DNA from 4 places in the Paenibacillus sp. LRG-1 genome. Region 2 is predicted to be linked to each of the others. Evidence: riboswitches for the same ligand, from Rfam matches in the RefSeq annotation. Region 2 holds a riboswitch; each other region holds the start of a gene.
The links. Region 2 has a riboswitch for cyclic di-AMP ahead of ACUUJN_RS00140 (resuscitation-promoting factor). Riboswitches for the same ligand answer to the same signal wherever they lie in the genome.

Region 1 (4,439 bases), 1.5 Mb from region 2:
ATGTACCAAAATGGCAATCGCGATCAGCTTCATTTCCTTGCCTTCAATTTTCCTTCCCATAAATTCCGGAGTTCTCCCGACCATCAGTCCGCATATAAACACACCCAGAATCGCATACATCAGCATATTCATCAGCCCGACACCCTTGCCGCCAAAAATGACGTTTAGCATCATTTCTCCCAAAGCAGCCATGCCACCCAGTGGGGTTAGTGTATCATGCATATTATTGACCGAACCTGTCGTTGCCGCTGTTGTGACCGCAGTGAATAAAGCCGATTGTCCAATGCCGAAACGAACCTCTTTCCCTTCCATGCTTCCTTGAGAAGCATCCACACCCAGTGTCTGGATTAACGGGTTACCTGTCTTTTCAGACACGTACGTAATAGATAGAAAAATAAGAAACAATACCATCATGGAGCTAAAAATAATCCAGCCCTGCTTACGATTACGGGCAAACAATCCAAAGGTATACGGCAACGAAGCTGGCATTACCCACATTGCCAAAATTTCCAGCACGTTCGTCCAAGGACTTGGATTTTCAAAAGGATGCGCAGAGTTAGCTCCCGCATAACCGCCTCCATTCGTCCCCAAATGCTTGATGGACTCCAGAGAAGCAATGGGCCCCATAGAAATCTGCTGCTGTGTTCCGCTCAGCGTCGTAAGATCCGCCGTAGGCTGTAGCGTCTGTGGTACCTTCAATCCAACCAGCACCAGCGTAAGCACAAAGGCCAGCGGCAGGAAAATCCTTATAATGGCTTTAATAAAATCTTGAAAGAAATTGCCCATCCCTTCACCGCGCCGCGTCAATCCTCTCATAAAAGCCGCAGCAACCGCAAAACCGGAAGCAGCCGAAGTGAACATCATCATCGTGACGAACGCCATCTGTGTCAGATACGTAAGCCCGCTTTCTCCGCTATAATGTTGGAGATTCGTATTCGTCATAAAGCTGATTACCGTATTAAAAGCTAGTGATGCTTCCATATTACTGTTTCCAGCCGGATTACCGGGAAGCATTCCCTGTAAACGCAACAGCAAGTAGCTGATCGCCACAAGCACGACATTCGTTGCAATGAAACTCATAACATACGTAGTCCAACGCATGCTCTCCAGCTTCTTCAATCCTACTATCTTATAAATCAGCTTTTCTGTTCCGCCAAAAATCCGATCCGTCCGATTGGGTTCATTCGAGAATACATGATACATATAGGTGCCCACTGGCTTTACCAAGAGCAGCAATATGACGATCACAATTCCAATTTGAAGCAGCTCCATCCTTTATTCCTCCTTCAAAATGCTCCTGCGTTTGGAACAACAGACCTGCTTCCAGAGCACCAAACGTGTGCACACGTTTGCGAAAACCTGCTACCTATGATGCTTAATATTCAGATCTGTTGTTCCCGCCCGCTCTATCCCCTATAGCTGATTAGAACTTTTCAGGGTTCAGGAGTGCGTAGATTAAATACATAAACACAATAGCCGTAAGTCCAAGTATAACGATCATCCTCTTCGTCCTCCTTTAGAGGTCTGCGCATCACACCAGCGTACAAACAGCAGTATCACTCCATAACTCACAGCCATGACGAGCAGCATGTATATATCCATCATGTTTATACCCTCCGTATCGGTCCTCAGATCGCCATTCTTATTTGATCATAAAATCATAAAACAACTATGTTATAAGTGCTTATCCGTTCAGCAGAAAACCCACCTCTCCGTTCAATGTGTAGATCACATGATCCGCTCCCAATCCCCGATAAATTCCTTGTGGATTACAGCCGTGCGTAATAACATAGATCGATTCCGATGTTAGCGGCCGACATATTTGCAGGAAACGGCACGTCAGATTCAAGCTGTTCTCGAACAAATACACACTACCAATTTCTTTTTTTGGAAAATTCCATTTTCCCGCTTGCATGGTATTGATGCGGACAATGTGCTCCACACCCATTTTTTTGAGCTGTCGTTCCTCCTGGGCGCTATTCGTGAGAACTGCAAACGCCAATTTTTTGAAAATAAGCAATTTCACAAAACTTCTGCCCGCTTCATTCGGTGCAGTGACAATAATTAACCGACCTTCCATCAGTAGCTCCTCTCCCGGTATAAAAAGACAACAAAAAGAAGCCGAAGGAAAAAGGCTTTCCTCCGGCTTCTTACATATCCATGATAAAATAAACCATGGCTGCACACGGCGGTTTGTTGCCTCTCCCTGTACGCTTACGAGGTTAGCTGTCGGATTCGGACGTGAGAGTCGCCCTATTTCTGGCACTTGACCGGAAAATTCACCCCATGAGACACACGGCTTCCGAAGCCGTACAATCTCGATTGGTTCCCCCGCTTTTGCAACTGCAAAATTCAGCGCTATAGACATTTCGTTGTTGCTTCATTCAAGTTAATTTGAAATTACGTCTTGAATCATACACCCGCGCATGGAAGACTGTAAAGCTCAACTGCGGGGTTATAAATCGGCCTTTAGAGCCTAGGATATTAATAATAGCGCTTACAATGCAACTATGCTTCTCACAGCTCCTTCAATCTCTGTTTTTCATCCCTTTTCGAAAATGACAAGCATGTCAATATTGGCGTAGGGTAGAGCGTTTTTGGCCTTTTTTTGTAAAAAGAGAAGAAAATACGCTATATGTACCAGCTAAACACCGATTGAACCCGCTTTTATAAGAAGAAACACCTTAATTCGCTCCATTTGCGGTGCGATTTACTGTTTTGAACAAAATACGATTTTACAGCGGCTAAAGGCTTGATACAGCTTTTCAAAACTTGCAACCTCGCTTTTAATTGCTTACAATTTAATTGCTGAATATTGAATAAGGAGAGATACTATGACCGTTTATGAATATGATGCGCACACCCTGCAAGGGAAACAAATTCCGTTATCCACATATGAAGGGAACGTTCTGCTTATCGTGAACACTGCCAGCAAATGTGGGTTAACCCCCCAATACAAAGCGCTACAAGAGCTATATGACCAGTACCATGAACAGGGGCTCGAAATTTTGGGATTTCCCAGCAACCAATTTGCCAAACAAGAGCCAGGTTCCAGCGAGGAGATTTCCGAGTTTTGCCAGATCAATTATGGTGTTACCTTTCCGATGTTCGCCAAGACAGATGTCAATGGCGATCAAGCGCACCCCTTATTTCGTTACCTGACCCAAACTGCTCCGGGGGTATTAGGGTCCAAAGCGATCAAATGGAATTTTACTAAATTCTTAATTACACGAGAAGGTAACGTATTTAAGCGCTATGCACCGCAAACCACTCCAGATAAGCTGGCGGGAGATATAGAGAAGCTTTTGCAGCAAAACTGACATCCTTCTTTATCACAGTTAATAAATGACCTATTGTCTACCGTTGCTTCTGTGGCTAAAGGATATAACGAAAAATGCTTAACAAAAAAAGCATCCCTTCACGTAAACCGTGTCAGGATGCTTTTTTAACTGAGTCTTGCATATAATGCGGTCGAGAGGACTCGAACCTCCACGGGCGTACGCCCACTACCCCCTCAAGATAGCGTGTCTGCCATTCCACCACGACCGCAAATCATAATGTAATGAGGCAACAGATTTATTATACTCTCTCATCAACTATTTGTAAACAAAAATATAATAATTATTTTATATGTTATTTTAACTAACATGTATGAGCGATAAGAATATTTGATTTGACACAAAAGCTATTTAAATGTAAATATATATTACATATATTTCGAATATTTTTCGTTATCCCCAAGTAAAAAGTAAAATAACATAACATGACATAAGGATTCACTTCGAGGAGGCGAACCACCTTGCATAAAGGCAACCGCTTGCTGAACTATGCATTATTGTTGGACCCTTCCCTACCTGTTGGTGGCTTTACCCGTTTTAACGGACTGGAGAAACTATCGCGTAACGGACATTTGAACAGTCTACAAGACCTGGAACATTACATGCTGGATGATTTGTATCCTCAATTTACAACCGTTGACGGCATGGCTATCAAAAGTCTGTATGTCGCCATCCAGCAGAATGACAGTTGGCGGATCGCCCTCATTGATAAGATGCTGCATACCCAACGTCCCTCCTGGCAGCATGTGAAGGAGTTTCGTCTATCCGGTCAGCGTCTGCTCAAGCTCGCTAAGGCTCTTTATCCTTGGCTTGAATTTGACCAGTTGGAATCTATACTCATTCAATACAATGCGATTGGCACACTCGCTACCGTTCACACCTGGATTAACTTCCTCCTCGGAAACGATGTAGAACAGACCGTTCACGGCTATCTTAGCGCAGCGGTGTCCTTCTGTGTGGAAGATGCCTTCAAACTACTCAATCCTCCTTATGAGGAAAAGAACCCTCTTATGGAGCGTATGACAAGCGAGCTCCTCTCTGCCTGGAAGAAGCTTAACCAACCTGAGCCAACTGCATCTCAGCGTCGCTTTCTTCACAGAC
Region 2 (4,439 bases):
TATGAAATTGGCCGAGACGTATGATTTTATTTATGCGGCAGTTGGATGGCATCCGCAGGATGCTATTACAATGCAGGAGGGCGATCTAGAATGGATTGCATCGTTATGCAGTCATAAAAAGGTTGTAGCCATCGGAGAGATCGGTCTGGATTATTATTGGGATACATCACCGAAGGATGTGCAGCATCGGGTGTTTCGAAATCAAATTGGTCTGGCTCGTGAGCTCAAAATGCCCATTGTTATCCATAACCGGGATGCACATGAAGATATTGTTAAGATTTTGCGCGAGGAAAAAGCGAGTGAGATTGGCGGAGTCATGCACTCCTTTTCGGGTAGCTGGGAAACTGCCAAAATGGTGCTGGATATGGGATTTCACCTTTCCTTCGGTGGTCCAATAACGTTCAAAAATGCCAAGCAGCCAAAAGAGGTGCTCGCACAGGTGCCGCTGGACCGTCTGCTCATTGAAACTGATGCTCCCTATCTGACGCCTCATCCGTTTCGTGGGAAGCGAAATGAGTCTGCACATGTGAGACTGGTAGCAGAGGCTGCAGCCCAAATCAAAGGGATTACAGTGGAGGAATTAGTGTCAATAACGACCCAAAATGCCCTGGAACGATTTGACATTCAATGAAAAAGTGAAGAAATCGATCAAAATAAAGAGATAGACGAAGCTAATCATGAATTTGTTGCAGGAAACTCGAGAATATTACAATATTTTAACCGAATATTTTAAAAAATGTACTTGAAACCTGCTTTACAACATGCATAGAAACAGGATATCATCTTTTCAGTGAATTGTTGTTTGAATGTAAACATCAACAAGTCATTTCATGAACCAGTCTCGCTGAGTCCCTTTTACAGGGAACGGGGGAACCGATATGGCTTACAGTACGTCCGGCGTATGTGCAAGAAGGGAACGTCTCTTCCGCCAGCCGGCTCGACCTAAATTCTTTTCCCGGATGGGATTGAACAGGTGGAGGAGCCGTATTTCGATTTCTTTCTGGGTCTTCGGGGTGAATGTGAAGGCGACCGCCATGAGCGGTTGACCCAAGCTAGGGCGACTCTCTACGTCCGAACCCGACAGCTAACCCCGTAAGCGTAACAAGAGAGAAGCCATCTCGTGCATGAGTTTTCCCGCATATTCACACATGCCGGAAGCCACGAAAGAGCTCTCTAGTCTCTTTCTCTGGCTTTTTTTGTTGTGAATAAAAGAAAATCTGTCATCATACTGTGGTTAAACAGGGGAGGACAGCATGCCGCGAAGACGGGTACATGGTGCAGGACAGTCGCAGTTTGGGCTTGTCTTGTAGAAAATCTGTTATAGTCACGTCAAATCTCAACTATGTCTTACTCCAGACGGCGGGCTATGTAAGGAGGACGGAGGAAATGGGCATTTTCCAAAAAAAGGATACCCATGAGTCACGCTCATCCAGCATGTCTTACGTATTGCGTTGGAAGCAAGAGAATGTGCGCCAGGCTGCTTTGGTTGCTATTTTTCTAATCGCGCTAACGATTATGATTTCAATTCTGATGTACACGCAATCTAAAAAACAAGTCTTTTTTGTCATCGATGGCAAGGCGTCTGCGGTAGAAACCCGGGAATCCAAGCTTCAAGATTTGCTGAGCGAGCATTCCATTTCACTTCAGCCGCATGATACAGTTTCCATGCCGCTAAATGGAGCAATACAGGATGGCGATCGCGTAGTCATTAAACGTGCCAATCAAGTCAAAGTATCTTCAGGCAATGAGACGAAAAAGCTGTACACAACAGAAAATACAGTAGAAGGTGCCATTCGTACCTCGGGCTATAAATTATCATCAACGGATAAAGTTTATCCTGCGTTGGATGCCTCTGTTTCGTCTAACATGGACATAAAAATCGTCCGTGTGAAGAAACAGCAGGTCGAACAGAAAAAACAGGTGCCTTATCAGGTCATCAAAACGGCCGATCCGAGTCTTTATAAAGGCGATAATCGGGTCATTCAAAGCGGCAAATCGGGTGTGGTCGTCCAGCACGTTCAAAAGGTATATCATGATGGAAAGTTGGTATCCAAACAGCTGGTTAACAAGGAAGTTGCACAGAACCGTGTGGATAAAGTCATTGCAGTAGGAACGAAGAAAAAACCGGTCGTTCTGGCTGCTTCCGTCGGTCCCAATGATGCGGTTAAGGCAACAACGGTTAGTTCGGGCAGTGCTGTCCGTAAAGCAGGCGTCAATTTTAAATATAGCAAAGTTTTACAAAATGTCTCCATGACGGCGTATTCCTCACAGGAGCCAGGTATCGGTACACGTACTGCATCCGGCGCACGTGTCACGGAAGGACGCACCATCGCGGTCGATCCGAGTGTAATTCCAATCGGCTGGTGGGTGTATATCGAAGGGGTGGGCTTCCGCCGTGCGGAGGATACCGGTGGCGCGATTAAAGGCCACAAAATCGATGTGTATTATGAGAGTTTGAGCCGAGCCAACCAATTTGGTCGTAAGCACGGTAAAACCGTTTATGTTATCGGACCGATAAAGCCTGAAATCAACTAAAACAGGTTGTGTATGTTGAGGGCAATGCGATAGTATTAATAACATAGTTATGCCATGCTAAGAAGAGGATATCCTCTTCTTATTTTGTTTTCAAAAGCAGGGAAAGATAAATATAGCTTGCTGTGTAGCAGTGGAGGGAAACGCAAATGATCAAGGAAGTGATCGTGGTAGAGGGCCGGGATGATACGGTGGCCATTCGCCGCGCTGTTGAAGCGGATACGATAGAAACTGGCGGCTCAGCCATTAATAAAATGACGCTGCGTAAAATTGCATTGGCGCAGGAGCGGCGGGGGGTCATCATTTTAACCGATCCCGATCATGCAGGGGAGCGCATCCGTAAGATTATCGCTTCCAAGGTACCCGGCTGCAAGCAGGCCTTTATACCCGAGGCAGAAGCGACGCGTAAAGGAGATATTGGCGTGGAGAATGCCTCACCAGAAGCGATCAGACACGCTCTTGCACGGGTCCATACGACAGTGGAAGGCGCCGACCCGCTGATTGAGTGGGCGGACCTGATTGATGCTGGACTCATCACCCATCCCAATGCTGCTGCACGCCGTATGGCCTTAGGGAATGTGCTGGGTATTGGTTATTGTAACGGAAAGCAGCTACATAAACGGCTCTCTGTATTTCAGATCAGCCGCGAGGAATTTGCCGGGGCGCTGGCACAAATTGAAAGTGAAGGATTGTGATATCCGTATGACAGGGATTCAAGATATAGCAACACCGCGGCGTACGAAGGACATTATTCAACGGCACGGTTTTTCGTTCAAAAAGAGTTTGGGACAAAATTTCCTGATTGATCAGAATATTCTCAATAAGATTGTAAATGCTGCCGGATTGGATGAGACGAAGGGCGCACTTGAGATCGGTCCTGGGATTGGTGCTTTGACCGAGAAGCTAGCCCAATCGGCCAAGGCAGTTACCGCTGTCGAGATTGACCAGCGGCTACTGCCAATTCTCGAAGAAGTGTTGGCCCCTTACGAGCATGTGAAGGTACGTCATGGAGATGTGTTGAAGCTGGATTTGCGCGAGGTGTTCGCAACCGATTTTGCAGACGTGAGCAAAGTAAGTGTCGTGGCTAATCTGCCGTACTACGTTACTACACCGATTCTGATGAGGCTGCTGGAGGACAAGCTCCCTTTGGAGAATATCGTCGTTATGATCCAAAAAGAAGTGGCTGAGCGTATGGCTGCGTCTCCTGGAACGAAGGATTACGGCAGCCTGAGCATTGCGGTGCAATATTACAGCGAACCTGAATTAGTCTGTATTGTGCCGAATACAGTATTTATTCCCCAGCCGAATGTGGAGTCTGCAGTCATCCGGTTGCGTGTACGGGAAGCCCCTCCAGTGGAAGTGGTGGATGAGAAGCATTTTTTTGAAGTGGTTCATGCTGCTTTTGCCCAGCGTCGTAAAACCATTTCCAATAACTTAAAAAGCCGTTTCTTCACCAAAGAGAACAGGGACACGCTGGAGCCGTTGTTGCAACAAGCCGGTATTGAACCCTCCCGTCGAGGAGAAACGCTAAGTATTGAGGAATTTGCGCGTCTCAGCGCTGTGCTGTTGGAGGCAGGTATATCCTAAGCTGGAACCAAACTGTGCATTCACCCATACGATATAGGAGGGGTGATACAGTGTGATGAGTTTAGGAGACTTGGTCGTTCGGAAATCGTACGGCGGAGATGTCACGTTTCGTGTTGAGGACATCCAGCGGGATAAAGCGATCATTAAGGGAATAGAATTTCGGCTGCTGGCCGATTCCCCAGTGAACGATCTGGTCAGAGTGCCTGCAGACCAGATTAGCGGTAAGACTCAGCAGGCCCATATTAAGGCTGGTGAGTCTCTTAATCTGTTGCAACGGGCACGCCAGCAGCAAGCTGCTCGTAGTCAGGCAGCTCTGGTTG
Region 3 (4,439 bases), 100 kb from region 2:
TATGCACTGGGTACAGAGCCCATAATCACTGTAGGCAGTGGCGTTCTGATCTATGAGCCGGAGCAGCATCGTATCTATGTACTCATTGGAGACGAGGAGCTGACGTCAGTCCCTTTGATTTGAGTTCCGTCTTATGGATTTATCAACGGGGCCGTGGTAATATGTACACCAATATATCGTAGTTTTGGCCGTATTTAAGCGGTCGAAAGGCTTCCGTATAAACGGGGAGGAGTTCGTAACATGCCTTTTACACAAGAAGAGATTGAAGCACATCTGGAGAAACTGGAGGGCTGGGAACTGGAGGAAGGACGTTGGATCGTTCGGAAATATAATTTTTCCAGTTTTATGAAAGGGATTGCATTCGTGGATGAAGTTGCCGCTATATCTGAAGCATTCAATCATCATCCATTTATTACGATTGATTACAAGACCGTGACTCTGCGTTTGACCTCTTGGGACGACGGCGGTATTATGGCCGTGGATATTAAGGAAGCCCAACAATATAATGAAGCTTTTGAAAAAATGCGCAGCAGTCATTGAGCTTGTAATGATCTGTCGTATGATGATAAAAGCGCCTTCGCTATACAACATCGCGGTTGTATGCCGAAGGCGCTTTTATCATAGAACCTGGGTTTGGTGCTCGGGACGATATACCATACAAAAAAACGGTTTTTTGCCATCGGGAGTCTGGCGTTCATAGGTATCTGTAAGCTCAAATCCAGCCGCCTTGTAAGCCCGGATAGCGCGCCCATTCCAAGTGAGTACCTCTAGATCAATTTCATTCTTCGGGTTGCGTCGTTGGGCTTCCTCTGCAATGGCACGGACAAAATCAGAGCCTTTGCCATGTCCGCATCTTTCGGGATGCATTCCAAGACCTAGCCGGGTCACACCGATCATAGGAAAATATTGAGCAAATCCCGTCAGCTTATTCTCTTCATCCAGTACGGCAACATATTGCTCTTGGCGAAGCGTGGGACTTCCAAATTCGACTTCAAGCGCCTTCATTTGTTCCCAGGGGAGCCAACCGTATATATTATAAGGTGGGTCATAGCGCCACTCACAGATTGCAGCCGCTTGATGCTCGTCCATCGGTACGATCCGATAGTTGGATATTGAGGCCGGCATGTGTTTCATCCTCCTTTTACAGGTACTTCAATCATTAACAACAGATTGTAGACAAGTTGCAGGGGAATGGCAAGCGTGTTTATTTCATACTCAAGTCGGGTATACATTCAATAAGAAGGATTTACTGCTCATATGCTCCCCCAGCGCTGACGGTAAAACCGACGATGTTCGCTAAAATTGAAACCTTTTGAGGCTTCAGTTCGTCAGTAATGATAATAATTGCTGATGTTGTGGACATAAAAAACCGCAATTCGATTCCGGCCAGAATCAAATTGCGGCTAGGGTTAGCTTGCTGTGCGTTAGTTATTCTACGTTGTCGTCATCAGGAATTTCTGAAGCTACAGAATGGTAAGCGTCTGTGCTCATAATTCTTTTTGCACCGACATAGCGGTTAGCGTAATAATTTTCGTTCAGTGAGCTAACTACTACACCACGTGAAGTCGAGGAGTGGGCAAATTTCCCTTCACCTACGAAGATACCTACATGGGAAATGCCTCTTCCTGTGGTGTTGAAGAACACCAGGTCTCCAGGTCTCATTTCATCGCGGGATACAGAAGATCCCATTTTGAATTGTGATCCGGATTGATGCGGAAGTTTAATTCCCAGTTTGTTGAATACATACATTGTGAAGCCGGAGCAATCGAATCCCTCGAGTGTAGTGCCTCCGCTTCTGTAGCTCGTTCCTTTGGCATCTTGAATGACCTGGTCCATCTTAGAGTCTGCATATGCACTGCCGCCACCGAATGTAAAAGATGTAAAGGCAATGGCAAGACCCATAGCTGCGATCGTTAGCTTCTTCTTCAAAAAAAATATACCCCTTCCAATGCCTGCGAGGTTAGCTTAAGGATTCGGTAGAAGGTTCCCCTATGACCACTCTGTTGCGAGATCAATTCACCCAAACTGGTTCCCCCGCTTCCTAGGTGCCAGGAATTAGGCTTAACTTAAGATGTGCACCTTGGAGAGCAGTATTCACAATAACGTTATTTTTGAGATAAAGGTTACAATAAAGATTACAAAGTTGTTACTATCAGTTCACTGCGATTATTGTAACAAAGACGGCTGGCTTTGGCAAATGTTTCATTGCAAAAAGTTACAAAAAAAATCTGCTCCTAATGTCCAAGGAACAGATGTTGTTAACAGTATTCAGTTATGTGTCGTTTGCGCGGATATGAATCAAGATTTTTCGACAGACGGAAATGAAGTAAAAAACATAAAGGCAGGGCTTAACTTCTACTGGAGATATCGGTATGCCATAGTCTGTACTGCGAACTGATATGCCACAGCCTGACCAGACTAGTAACAAAATGATACGATTGCTGGAGAATGAGCGCCAGCATGCCAGTCCAAATCATCGCCACGGTGCCAAATAGACCGAAGACCAGCAGCACACAAGCACCAAGCAAAAGAGATATACCGACAGCTGGAAGGAGCTGGCGAAAGAAGGCGAGCAGGGACGATAGTATGGCGTGACCACCGACAGTCCCCAGTTGCATATACAGGATGCACTGCCGAATGAACCATCCGTATGCCATCCATCCCATGACATAGGGCAACAAATGCAGCAGATAAGAGGAAGATTGAAGTGCTCCTGCTACAATAGGGTAGAGTCTCGGTACTACCCAAATGGCGGGAAGCAGCAGCAGTCCCAACTCGATGATGTAATACAACAGCGACGACATGCCATGGCGTTTCATACCCTTGAAAAAGGACAGGCTTTGCGGTTCAGTCGCATCGGTATGCAGGCTTTGATATATTCCGGCTCTAATGAAGGGAGTGATCAGTATGCGTAGTACAGTCGCCCCTAGTAGTATCCACAAATACACATGTACTTCCCGGCTGTCCATCAGAGCAATCTGGCTCTCCATCCAAAACAAGGTCTGTCCCAGCTCGTTTTGACCCTGATCAGGATAACGGAGCAGTAGCGGGATAACGGCAGACTGCACCAGCCGATAGAGAAACACCCCCCACAGTAGTCGATACAGAAATAAAATGATAACGATATAGAATCGTATGCGCACCAGCGCCCAGCCCTCTTTTATAACAGTCCGCATCTATAGACACCTCACCATGACAGACTTCCAAGCAGTGTTTCTAACAGCTTGGTTACACTTACATTCCAACGGGTTTGTTGCTTTTCGTCCAATTCGGCTTTTAGGCTATTGTTAATGTGCTTGTTCTCCAGTGCAATGGTATATAGAGGATCAAGGGTTACATAGGAAACGGGAGAAGTACTTTTGATCCGAAAAGTTGTGCTTTTGCCCGCGCCGTCCCAAGCCTTGAATATCGTGGTACCATCCTTGAAGGTAAATTGGACAGGGATCTTGGGATAATCCGCCCCTTTTTTGCTGACCGTCACGACTGCTTCATATCCATTCTCCAGCTTGTGGTTCGTGATATGATCCACCGAAAAGTCCGCCATCTGGCCGTCATATACATACTGTTCAAAATAGTGGCTCCATGAGCGTCCGGTGGCTCTCTCCACGATACGTTGAAAATCCTGGGAGGATGGATGCTTGAATCGGTACGTCTGGACGTAGGTCCGCATAATCCGATCCATTTTTTTCATACCCACCTGACGTTCAATGCCCCGTAGTACCAGCTTGCCTCGAGAGTAGGCGTTTTGCGCGTACTCAGCAGCCGAGCCGTACTTCCATGACTCGCGGTTTAGCGGCTGTGGGGAGGCTATCTGTCCCGATTGTAATGGCAAGTTGGGGGTAAGCCCATATTCTTGCTCCATAAGCCGCTCCTCTGCATAGGAGGTGAAGCCTTCATCCAGCCACGGCTCCTCAAATTCGTTATTGGCTACCATTCCGTAGAAATATTGATGTCCAATCTCATGAACTAATGTTCGTTCCAGACTATAGCCAGGATTTAGATTACCCGCAGCAGCGGCTGTGATGAGTGTCGGATACTCCATACCGCCGGCTCCATTGCCTGATTTGGGTGGAACCACGATGGATAGGGTGGAATATGGATAAGGCCCGTACCATTTGCTGTAGTACGAAAGAGCGGCCTTCGCTGCGCTCATATAGCGCCCTTTGAGCTCCTTGTGCGACGGGTCAAGGTAGAGCTTGATTTTGACACCAGGGACTTCAGCAGAAGAAAAGGGTTCTTCTACGGTTACAAAGTTGGGTGAAGCGGACCAGGCAAAATCGTGTACATCATCGGCATAAAATTGATATATTTTTTGGCCGTTCTGTCGGACGGCACCACGGGTGGGAAATCCGGTCGCTGCTACGATATGAGTTTCAGGCACCCGAATCCTTACGCTGTAAATTCCAAAATCGGCATAAAACTCGGAGTTACCATGATAC
Region 4 (4,439 bases), 2.8 Mb from region 2:
ATCATACGCCGTATTATCCGTGAAGGCCATGCTATAGGAAACCATTCCTATACTCATCCGGATTTTAGGAAGGCCACACCAGAACGCTTTCGCAACCAGATTACAAAAACAGAACGTATTTTACAAGCCAGCGCAGGTTTTCGCCCCAAGTTGATTCGTCCACCCTACGGTGAAATCACGGAGCCTCAAATCCAGTGGGCACGTCGTCATGGCTACATGATTGTCAATTGGAATGTAGACTCTCTCGACTGGAAGGGACTAAGTAAAACACAAATTCAGCGCAATGTGATCCCAGCTACTGGGCCTGGCTCTATTATTTTAATGCACGCAGGTGGAGGTCAAAGTTCCAACTTGCAAGGCACTGTCCAAGCTCTGCCGGGTCTAATTCACTCTCTAAAAGCTAAGGGCTACAAATTTGTGACAGTCCCCCGGCTACTCCACACATCGGAACAGAAATAACCATATGTTTATGATTGAGCTACAAGCTAAAGCAACGTAAAAAGGCTGTCTTACCAGCAGAAGTTTTCTGCTCGTCAAGACAGCCTTTTTTATGGATAGGACCTGATAAGAGTCTGACCTAGTTATATGCGGTAGGATACAGGCATTAAGTTTACATAATATATATTATGTTTAATTAAACCGTATATACGTATAATGCTATTTATCAATAACGTACAGCTTCACATTTTGAAATCCAAAGTCGTTCACAAATGATTTGTTGCCAGGAATAAAGATATCAATCCGTTTTCCTGTAATGGCGCTGCCCTGATCGCGAGCGACAGCTACAAAAGAATGATCCGGCAAACCTGGGTGGGAATAGCCTGTAACCAGCACTTTCGTGCCCATCGGAATGACGTTCGGGTCTACCGCAATTGTACCTAGTTTAAGCGGATTGCCGTAGTAGTCCACTGCTCCCCATTTACCATTCTCATCGGCTGCGGCAGAATACGCAGTAGCCTTAACGTCAACTATTTTGCTATAGTTAAATGTTTTGCCCCACGCTTCAATCGTTGGCCCCTCATTCGCTGGTGCTTTCTCCGTAAGAAGCTGCGGCTTCGAATCCGAAGCTGCATTCACACTTTTTTCACCAGGTACCTTAATTTGCAGACCTGCATATATATTGTTAGAGGCAATGTTTGGGTTCGCCTTCGTCAGCTCGTCCACTGATACTCCATAACGTTGAGCAAGCAAAAAGAAGGTATCGCCATCTTTGGCAGTATGAAGCGAAGCAGCATCCGCTACTCCAGCTGTCTGTGCCAGCCCTGCAATGGCTGCGGCAAGCACCGCAAATTTCATGGTTTTTCCAATATGTTTTAGATGTTTCAAAGATATGTACCTCCTCTGTTATGCCTGCGAAGTTAGCTGTCGGATTCGGACTCAGGAGAAGCCCTATGCTTGTGCAATTCACCCCTAGGCATATTCCATATCGTCTTATGACGTATCGGAAAGACTGCCGTTGTTACGTCCCCCGCACTTCCCATAGTTTGGGCCCAGCATTCAGCGTTTGTCATAACCGCATGCTGTCCCGGTAAGTTTTGGCTTACTGCATAATATCACAATTTTGTAACCTTATCCGCATGAAAATGTTGGGAACCTTGAACATGATACTATACTCGTTACAATTTTGTCACCAAGAAATCGATATTTGTTACGAAAATATGGTGAAATGGTGACAAAAAAAGAAAAAGCCCTCCGTCAAACGGAGGGCTTTTTTATAGCTCATATCAGCACTTTCTTACAATACTTTGGCAAGAAAATCACGGGTGCGATCATGGCTTGGAGTACCAAATACCTGCTCTGGTGTACCTTGCTCTACAATTTGACCGTTATCCATAAAGATAATTCTATCGCCTACCTCGCGGGCAAAGCCCATTTCATGCGTCACGATTACCATGGTCATGCCGCCTTCGGCGAGCTTCTTCATTACATCCAGAACCTCTCCAACCATTTCAGGGTCCAATGCAGAAGTCGGCTCATCGAACAGCATTACGTGCGGCTGCATGGCCAAAGCACGCGCAATCGCAATACGTTGCTTCTGACCACCGGATAGCTGGTTCGGATAGGTATTCTTCTTATCCTCAAGCCCTACGGTACGCAGGAGTTCTAGCGCAATTTTTTCCGCTTCCTTCCCTGACTGTCTTCTAACCTGCGTTGGTGCAAGCGTCAGGTTCTGCAACACTGTTTTATGCGGGAACAGATTAAAATGCTGAAACACCATCCCCATCTTCTCCCGGGTTACATTAATATTATGACCACGAGCTGTAATCGGCTCGCCCTCAAACAAAATCTCCCCGTTCGTAGGCTGTTCTAGCAGATTCATGCAACGCAAAAACGTACTCTTCCCCGAACCGCTGGGACCGATGATGACGACGACTTCACCTTTGGCGATATCTATATCAATGCCTTTTAAAATCTCATTCTTGCCGAACGATTTACGCAGTTGTTTAACGGTGATCACTGGCTCTCAACTTCCTTTCCCATAAACCCAGCAGCTTAGACAAGCTGAATGTCATTACAAAATAAATAGCGGCTGCGATTACGAACGGACTTAATCCTTCGTAGGTAATGTTCTTAATGACCTGGGCCTGATACATAATATCCACCATCCCAATGGTCGAAATAATGGATGATTCTTTAATGATCGTAATAAACTCATTACCGATAGCAGGCAAAATAGATTTAAACGCTTGCGGCAAAATGACATGACGCATAGCTTTACCTCGTCCCATACCCAATGAACGGGCAGCCTCCATCTGTCCACGGTCTACTGCCTGGATACCTGCACGGAAAATTTCAGCCAGATATGCCGAGCTATTCAGAGACAATGTGATTATACCAGACTGGAGTGGAGTAAAATTGACACCCAGCGTCAAAGCAACCCCGTAGTGAATGATCATGAGTTGCACCAGCATAGGTGTGCCACGCAGGATCTCCACATAAGTGGTACCTAACCACTCAATGATGCGTATACCACTCATCCGCAGCAAGGATACGATTAGACCAATGATGAATCCGAACAGTACTCCGAGTGCAGACAGCAACAGAGTGTAGCCGATACCCGTAGCGTATAAACTGCGGTATTTCCAAAAAATATCTACAATGTTATTAGAAGAAACCTGACGATCCGCAGAAAGTGCACTCGCTTCCGTGGAAAACTTCTCAATCGAACCGTCTGCTTTCAGGCGAGCCAACGTTTTATTTACAGAAGCAAGCAATTCTGCATTCCCTTTACGGATACCTACAGCTGTTTCTGCTCCTGCATCCTCAGGCACAGCCTTGGCAAGGGTTACGGTACCGTCTAACGTGTATCCTTTAGCAACCGTATCTTCGATCACGACAGCGTTCACACGCTGGGTCCGCAGCTGGAGTACCAGGTCAGATATTTTGTCCAGTGAAGTTACAGAGGCATTGGGCACTTTTTGAGCAATTTCTTCCTGAATACTTCCCTTTTGTGCGCCGATCTTCTCGCCTTTCAAAGCATCCATCGTCGGATATTTGTCTTTATCCTCCGGGCGTACCATGATGACTTGCTTGGAGCGATAGTATACATCCGAAAAATCAATACTCTTTCTGCGTTCATCCGTTGGTGTCATACCGGACAGTACCAAGTCTACACGACCACTTTGCAGAGCAGGCAGCAAAGAGTCAAAACTCATGTCTTCAGGGACCATCTCCGCATCCAAATCTTTGGCGATTTCCTTGGCGATATCCACATCGAACCCAACAATGGTATCCTTACCGTTAATGACTTTATGAAACTCATACGGCGGAAAGTCGGCACTCATGCCCACTACAAGTTTTTTCTGTGGCTTTGCTTCCGTTCCGTATGCATTGAGCATGGGAAGACCAGTCAACAGCAAGATAACCGCCGTCAAAACCAGGGCGGTAAAACGATATGCCTTTTTCAATCTTTTTTTCTCTCCTTAAATTCTTTATAATAAATAAGATTGTGTCATTATAAATGAATATGCATGATTATGCAATGAATGTTATAGTACAATTTCAGCATACCTAACGCAGTACCTACATTACAGCTTATATAAAGGAGTTTTCAGCATGGATTTTAAACAGACCATTCAACAGACCATTGAGCAGCATGCCCCACGGTTTAAGAACATTTCGTTATATATTGGCGCAAATCCTGAACTTGGAAACGAGGAATTTCTGGCCGCTGCCCGTTTAAAAGAAGAACTGGTTTTTCACGGATTTGAGGTCCAGGCACCTGTATTGGGCATAGAAACAGCCTTTATTGCAACTTACAAAGCTGCAAAACCCGGACCGGTTGTCGCTTTTCTGGCAGAATATGACGCTCTGAAAGGTCTAGGACACGCCTGTGGGCACCATCTGATATGTATGATGAGTACCGGTGCTGCCGTCGGCCTCAAGTCGATCATCGACGAAACTGGTGGAGAAGTACGGGTATACGGCACACCTGCCGA

Region 1: another riboswitch for cyclic di-AMP. It lies ahead of ACUUJN_RS06710 (hypothetical protein); the one in region 2 lies ahead of ACUUJN_RS00140 (resuscitation-promoting factor).
Region 3: another riboswitch for cyclic di-AMP. It lies ahead of ACUUJN_RS00540 (C40 family peptidase); the one in region 2 lies ahead of ACUUJN_RS00140 (resuscitation-promoting factor).
Region 4: another riboswitch for cyclic di-AMP. It lies ahead of ACUUJN_RS14270 (3D domain-containing protein); the one in region 2 lies ahead of ACUUJN_RS00140 (resuscitation-promoting factor).

Annotation. Positions count from the first base shown of each region.
Region 1 covers NZ_CM170126.1:1,530,198-1,534,636, reverse strand. Annotated here, with positions in the region: gene kdpA (potassium-transporting ATPase subunit KdpA) at 1-1,272, opposite strand, end outside; gene ACUUJN_RS06715 (potassium-transporting ATPase subunit F) at 1,424-1,501, opposite strand; gene ACUUJN_RS06710 (hypothetical protein) at 1,685-2,080, opposite strand; cyclic di-AMP (ydaO/yuaA leader) riboswitch at 2,196-2,368, opposite strand; gene ACUUJN_RS06705 (glutathione peroxidase) at 2,835-3,320, shown strand; tRNA gene ACUUJN_RS06700 (tRNA-Leu) at 3,467-3,549, opposite strand; gene ACUUJN_RS06695 (urease accessory protein UreF) at 3,818-4,439, shown strand, end outside.
Region 2 covers NZ_CM170126.1:29,194-33,632, forward strand. Annotated here, with positions in the region: gene ACUUJN_RS00135 (TatD family hydrolase) at 1-631, shown strand, start outside; cyclic di-AMP (ydaO/yuaA leader) riboswitch at 833-1,115, shown strand; gene ACUUJN_RS00140 (resuscitation-promoting factor) at 1,387-2,535, shown strand; gene rnmV (ribonuclease M5) at 2,682-3,227, shown strand; gene rsmA (16S rRNA (adenine(1518)-N(6)/adenine(1519)-N(6))-dimethyltransferase RsmA) at 3,235-4,119, shown strand; gene yabG (sporulation peptidase YabG) at 4,175-4,439, shown strand, end outside.
Region 3 covers NZ_CM170126.1:134,071-138,509, forward strand. Annotated here, with positions in the region: gene ACUUJN_RS00525 (hypothetical protein) at 1-123, shown strand, start outside; gene ACUUJN_RS00530 (4a-hydroxytetrahydrobiopterin dehydratase) at 241-540, shown strand; gene ACUUJN_RS00535 (GNAT family N-acetyltransferase) at 619-1,125, opposite strand; gene ACUUJN_RS00540 (C40 family peptidase) at 1,429-1,929, opposite strand; cyclic di-AMP (ydaO/yuaA leader) riboswitch at 1,935-2,072, opposite strand; gene ACUUJN_RS00545 (hypothetical protein) at 2,349-3,176, opposite strand; gene ACUUJN_RS00550 (M1 family metallopeptidase) at 3,188-4,439, opposite strand, start outside.
Region 4 covers NZ_CM170126.1:3,269,362-3,273,800, forward strand. Annotated here, with positions in the region: gene ACUUJN_RS14265 (polysaccharide deacetylase family protein) at 1-459, shown strand, start outside; gene ACUUJN_RS14270 (3D domain-containing protein) at 658-1,326, opposite strand; cyclic di-AMP (ydaO/yuaA leader) riboswitch at 1,333-1,501, opposite strand; gene ACUUJN_RS14275 (amino acid ABC transporter ATP-binding protein) at 1,736-2,458, opposite strand; gene ACUUJN_RS14280 (ABC transporter substrate-binding protein/permease) at 2,445-3,908, opposite strand; gene ACUUJN_RS14285 (M20 family metallopeptidase) at 4,057-4,439, shown strand, end outside.